One region of the Pararhizobium sp. LjRoot235 genome, then DNA from elsewhere that is predicted to be linked to it. Evidence: predicted binding sites of a transcription regulator. Region 1 holds the regulator's gene; the other holds the start of a gene.
The links. Region 1 encodes PhoB, which activates phosphate uptake and scavenging genes when phosphate is short. Its sites were predicted from a motif close to TGTCATNNANCTGTCAT; they were not measured.
Positions count from the first base shown of each region.

Region 1 (3,290 bases):
GTCATCCTGATGGACGAACCCTGCTCGGCTCTGGACCCGATTGCGACCGCCAAAGTCGAGGAACTGATCCACGAACTGCGCACCAACTTCACCATCGTCATCGTTACCCACTCGATGCAGCAGGCGGCACGCGTTTCGCAACGCACCGCCATGTTCCATCTCGGCAATCTGGTCGAGGAGAACGATACCGACAAGATGTTCACCAATCCGGATGACCAGCGCACCCAGGATTACATCATGGGCCGCTTCGGCTGACGCATATCTTGCCGCTTTCCGATGTAGGGAGCGGTGGCGCGCTTTGAACCGGGACCATGAACACAAGGAAAAACGATCATGTCCACGCACATTGCTTCCGTCTATGACGAAGATCTCAAATACCTGAACCGGCGCATCTCCGAGATGGGCGGCCTTGCCGAGCAGATGGTCGCCGAATCCGTGCGGGCACTGGTCAACGCGGACCTCGCGCTCGCCCAGAAGGTCATCTCCGACGACGCCATCATGGATGAGGCCGAACGCCAGATCGGCGAGAAGGTGATCGTCACCATCGCAAGACGCCAGCCGGTCGCATCCGACCTGCGCGAACTGATGGGCTCCATCCGTATTGCTGCCGATCTTGAGCGTGTCGGCGATCTCGGGAAGAACACGGCCAAGCGGGTGATCGCCGTTTCGAGCGCCAGCTTGCCGCGGCAGCTGGCTCGCGGGCTGGAGCACCTGGCCGAACTCGCGCTGATGCAGCTGAAGGAAGTGCTCGATGTCTATGCGTCGCGGTCGCCGGAAAAGGCCAACAGCATCCGTGAGCGGGACAATGAAATCGATGCGATCTACACGTCGCTGTTTCGCGAGCTCCTGACCTACATGATGGAAGATCCGCGCAACATCACGCCGTGCACGCATCTTCTGTTCTGCGCCAAGAATATCGAACGCATCGGCGACCATGCGACAAATGTCGCCGAAACGATCTATTACATGGCGACCGGCTCCCAGCCGGCCGGGGAACGTCCGAAGGACGATACCGCCAATACCGTCGGCGCGATCGGCAACTGATCGCCGCGCCGGATCGGAAATAGGTAAGTGAAATCTAGGCATTTGACTGCCCGACGGCTTTCGGGCCGCCGGACGAGCCCCTTGCAATGAGGGCAAGGCGTCAAGGAGTTGAGACCGCATGCTGCCAAGAATTGCCGTTGTCGAAGACGAGGAAGCGCTGAGCGTTCTCCTGCGTTACAATCTTGAGGCCGAAGGCTTTGAAGTCGATACGATCAACCGCGGCGACGAAGCGGAAATCCGGCTGCAGGAGCGCCTGCCGGATCTCCTGATCCTCGACTGGATGCTGCCGGGCGTCTCCGGCATCGAGTTGTGCCGCAGGCTTCGTCAACGCTCCGAAACCGAGCGCCTGCCGATCATCATGCTAACGGCACGCGGTGAAGAGAGCGAGCGGGTCCGCGGCCTTGCCACGGGCGCTGACGACTATGTGGTCAAGCCGTTCTCGACGCCGGAGCTGATGGCGCGGGTGAAGGCGATGCTGCGGCGCGCGAAGCCGGAAGTGCTGTCGACGCTGCTGAAATGCGGCGATATCGAGCTCGATCGCGAAACCCACCGCGTTCACCGCAAGACCCGCGAGGTCCGCCTCGGACCGACCGAGTTCCGGCTCTTGGAATTCTTCATGACCTCGCCCGGCCGCGTCTTTTCGCGCTCGCAGCTGCTCGACGGCGTCTGGGGCCACGACATCTATGTCGACGAGCGCACCGTCGACGTCCATGTCGGCCGCCTGCGCAAGGCGCTGAACTTCTCCAACATGCAGGATGTGATCCGCACCGTGCGAGGCGCGGGCTATTCCCTGGAAAGCTGACTGCACTTGAGTGAAACACGGAAAAGGGGCCGGCCGGCCCCTTTTTATGTTTAGTGGTTTGCGGCGTTCACCGAGCCCGACGGCGTTCGCCGGAAGGCTGATAGGCCAGCTTTGCGTGGAAGGTGCAGTAGGGCGATGTATCGGGCGAGTCATTGCCGCAGAAATGAAACTCTTCCTTCATCGGGTCGCCGATCGGCCACTTGCAGGTGCGGTCCGTAAGCTGCGTCAGCGCCAGGCGGCGGGACATCGGCACGACCACGTTGCTGACCGGTGCGACGTACTGGTCCTCAATGGCGTCGATTTCCACCTCTTCCTTCATGACGGTGGCGCCCGTGGTGCGTGTCACGGTGCGGTTGGTGACGCGCGCAGCGTAGTTCGGCGCGCGCGGTGCGGATGTCGCCGGACGCTTGGCGCGGGCGGTGGTTGCCGTGCTGCCGCCAGCCTTGGCACGGCCGGGCAGGCAAAGCCGGTGCACCTTGCCGATGACCGCGTTTCGGCTGACGCCGCCGAGCTGCGCGGCGATCTGGCTCGCGCTCAATCCTTCTGACCACAACTTCTTGAGTTTCTCGACCCGCTCGTCAGTCCAGTTCATGGTCTTTTCTCCATTCACAGCGTTGGTGATGGTCGAATCCTCCACCGTACCCCGGACGGACTCCGAGGCTGAAACGCGATAACTCTTTTGGTGACTAGGTCCGCCGCATGCGTTCTAGTAATTAGTTGTTAAGGTAGAGGTAGGGGGACTCGCTGACAAGAGTCCCCGGAATCCGAGCGAATCGATTTTCGAGTTTTCCCCAACTTGCTTGGCATGCGTGGCATTTTTGCAAGAGCGTGCGGTCAAAAAAATCGATGTCGCGATGGCGGCGTGAATTGCCGCAAATTGCCGGCTTTTGTTGACATTGCGGTGCGAAATGAAGATAGTGATTTTGCCGCCGCGAGGCGGCATTTTGATTTTTTAAGGGCTGACCTCAGTCCGAGCTGAGCCAACCGAAACAATCACCGTGATGATTGAGGAGACATGCGCCATGGCCGATGCCACGCCGCTTTATGACACATATGCCCGCGCCCCCTTGCGGTTTGAGCGCGGCGAAGGCGTCTGGCTGGTTGCGGAGGATGGCACGCGCTATCTCGATTTTGCCGCCGGTGTCGCGGTCAATTCGCTCGGCCATGCCCATCCGCACCTCGTTTCGGCGCTGAAGGAGCAGGCGGACAAGGTCTGGCATCTCTCCAATCTCTATGAGGTTCCCGGACAGGAAAGCCTGAGCCGCCGGCTGACTGAAGCCACCTTTGCCGACAAGGTATTCTTCACCAATTCGGGTGCGGAAGCACTGGAATGCGCGATCAAGACCGCGCGGCGCTATCACTTCTCCAAGGGGCATCCGGAAAAGTTCCACATCATTACCTTCGAAGGCGCCTTTCACGGCCGGACGCTGGCGACCATCGCGGC
Region 1 covers NZ_CAXUSP020000001.1:3,978,810-3,982,099, reverse strand. Annotated here, with positions in the region: gene pstB (phosphate ABC transporter ATP-binding protein PstB) at 1-255, shown strand, start outside; gene phoU (phosphate signaling complex protein PhoU) at 334-1,044, shown strand; gene phoB (phosphate regulon transcriptional regulator PhoB) at 1,163-1,846, shown strand; gene ACSQ2Z_RS19540 (GcrA family cell cycle regulator) at 1,914-2,438, opposite strand; gene ACSQ2Z_RS19535 (aspartate aminotransferase family protein) at 2,869-3,290, shown strand, end outside.

Region 2 (3,290 bases), 1.8 Mb from region 1:
CTCGATGCGGTGCACCGTCGCCTCGTCATGACCACGCGCGACGATCTCTTCGGTGCCCATCTCCTTTTCGACCAGGCATTCAAGGATATCGTCCAGCACCGGATAGGGCGGCAGGGAATCCTGGTCGGTCTGGTTCGGGCGAAGCTCCGCAGAGGGCGCCTTGTCGATGATGTTCTTCGGGATCACCTCGCCGGAAGGACCGTGCGCACCGGACGGCACGGTCGTGTTGCGCCAGCGCGACAGGCTGTAGACCTGCATCTTGTAGAGATCCTTGATCGGGTTAAAGCCGCCGTTCATGTCGCCGTAGAGCGTCGCATAGCCGACCGACATTTCCGACTTGTTGCCGGTGGTCACCACCATCGAGCCGAACTTGTTCGAAAGCGCCATCAGGATCGTGCCGCGGGTACGGCTCTGCAGGTTTTCTTCGGTGATGCCCGGTTCCGTGCCCTCGAACATCTCCGAAAGCGCGCTCATGAAGCCCTGGACCGGCTCCTCGATCGGGACAATATCGTAGCGGCAGCCGAGCGCCCTGGCACAATCCTCGGCATCCCTGAAGGAATCCGACGACGTATAGCGATAGGGCAGCATCACGGTGCGCACGCGCTCTTCGCCGAGCGCATCGACGGCGAGCGCCGCGCAGATGGCCGAATCGATGCCGCCGGAGAGGCCGATCACGACGTTCTTGAAGCCGTTCTTGTTGACGTAGTCGCGAAAGCCCAGCATGCAGGCGCGATAATCCGCCTCTTCCAACTCCGGCAGGCGCGACATCATTCCAGGCGTGCAAACCCAGCCGCTCTCCTGCTTTTTCCATTCCGAAATCGATACGGATTCTTCGAACTGGCTCATCTGGAAGGCGATCTGCCGGTCCGTATTGACGGCAAAGCTTGCGCCATCGAAAACCAGCTCATCCTGGCCGCCGAGCTGGTTGGCATAGAGCATCGGCAAGCCGGTCTCAATCACCTGGTGGATCACGACCTGGTGGCGGACGTCCATCTTGGCGCGGTAGTAGGGGGATCCGTTCGGCACCAGCAGGAGCTCGGCGCCGCTTTCGGCGAGCGTTTCACACACACCGAGCTCGCCCCATATATCCTCGCAGATCGGGATGCCGAGCCTCACGCCGCGGAAATTGACGGGTCCGGGCATTGGTCCCTGATCGAACACCCGCTTTTCATCGAATTCGCCATAGTTCGGCAAATCCACCTTGTCGCGAATCGCGATCACCTGCCCGCCGTCAAGGACCGCGACTGCATTGTAACGCCCCGTCTTGTCCTGCCGCGGAAACCCGATCACGATCCCCGGTCCGCCATCGGCGGTGTCCGCCGCCAGCGCATCGACTGCCTTGCGGCAGGCCTTCAGGAATGCGGGTTTCACCACCAAGTCTTCCGGCGGATAGCCTGAAATGAAGAGTTCCGTCAAAAGAAGCAGGTCGGCCCCGTGGCGGGCCGCGTCGGCGCGGGCTTCGCGCGCCTTGGCAAGATTGCCGGCGATATCGCCAACAGCAGGGTTGAGCTGGGCAACGGCGATGCGGAACGTGTTCGAAATGGTCTTTTGCTCGGTCATGAAACAGGCCCGTACTTTTTCTTGCTGTCGCGGATGCGGCGGCACCCGGGGAGATATCTAACGCATTCCGCGCCAAAAAAACCCGTGCCTGCCGTCAAAATAGAAAAAAAGCGCCGGCTCGGGATCTGGGCCCCACGGCACAACCGCAGGACCGCGCCAGCGTGCGCGTTTCGCGCATCGAATCCGGACGGAAAAGGCACAGAGAAAGCCTTAACCGGCTTATTCATCCTCCATTCAAGATGACATCTGTATGACATTGAGACGACAGTTTTGTGAAAATTGGAGAAGGCCTTGGCCAATTTTGAATCGGCAGTCCATGCTGCCACCGCCACCGAGGTCTATGGCCCCTCTATCGCGTTCGGCGCCCGCTACGGCAAAGTGTTGTCGATCGCAGGACGCCTTTCTCTGTCAGTGCTGCTGTCGATTACTCTCATCTTCGCCGTTGAGTGGATCGCGCGTAGTTCGGCCTCCGAGACCGTATCGTATTTCCTCGATCCGGTGCGCCCGGCATGGACGACGGTCGGCGTCTTTTTTCTGTTGTTCCTGGCATTCGACGCTGCATTCGGGCGCGAAAACTACAGCGTTGTCCTGATCGCCCCGCTCGCGCTGATCCCGGCGCTCGTCAGCCGCCAGAAGCAGATTTTTCTTTCCGACCCGCTCTATCCGACCGATTTTCTCTTCGGGCGCCAGATCATGGAACTGATGCCTGTCCTCGTGCGCGACCGCCCTTGGACCGCCGCCGGCATTGTCGTCGGCCTCATCGCCTCGATCATCGCCCTTGCCTGGCTTGCCCGTTTCGCCTGGCGCCGCTTTCCACTGTTGGCACGCCGCCAGCGGCTGGCGCGGCTGGCGGTCGCCCTGCCGATGCTTGCCTCCTTCTACCACATCATGGACTACAACAATTTCTCCTGGGTGCGCGATCGTCTGCAGGTCATCCCGATCATGTGGGACCAGACGGAAAACTATCGCCATAACGGCTTCATCATGGCGTTCGCCCTCAACCTGCCGATGGCAAACGTCACGGCACCGGCAGGCTACATGTCCGATGCCATCGACAAGATCCCGACAAAGCCGGTGCCGGCCGGCACGACGCATCGCGGCAAGCCGGATGTCATCGTGCTGATGAGCGAATCCTTCTGGGATCCAACGCGCCTGCCGAACGTCAAGCTGTCGCCCGATCCGATGCCGACCATTCGCAAGATGCAGTCCGGCAACGTGTTTTCGCCGGAGTTCGGCGGCATGACCGCCAATGTCGAGTTCGAAGCACTGACGGGCTTTTCGAACGCCTTTCTGCCCTATGGCAGCATTCCCTACCAGCAGTATATCCGCAACCCGATCCCGTCGCTGGCCACCTTCTTCCGCGGCGAAGGTTATGTCGCGCGCGCCGTTCACCCATTCCAGAAATGGTTCTGGAACCGCAGTGCCGTCTACAAGGCCTTCGGCTTCGAACAGTTCCGGTCGGAAGAGAACCTGCCGGCCATGCAGAAGCGCGGCATGTTCGCCTCGGATGAGGCGCTGACCAAGGAAATCATCCGCGAAGCCGATCAGCTGCGCGATCCGTTCTTCTTCTTCACCGTAACGCTGCAGGGCCACGGCCCCTATGAAGCGAACCGCTACGCGAAAAATACCATCAAGGTGGAAGGAAACCTTCCGGAAGGCGACCGGCAGGTGCTGGCGACCTATGCGCAAGGGATCAAGGAAGCCGACGACAGCCTGAAGATGCTGATGGA
Region 2 covers NZ_CAXUSP020000001.1:2,146,606-2,149,895, reverse strand. Annotated here, with positions in the region: gene ACSQ2Z_RS10220 (NAD+ synthase) at 1-1,560, opposite strand, end outside; gene ACSQ2Z_RS10215 (LTA synthase family protein) at 1,852-3,290, shown strand, end outside.
Region 2: a site for PhoB is predicted at 1,800-1,816, ahead of ACSQ2Z_RS10215 (LTA synthase family protein). Genes of this name have one in related genera too.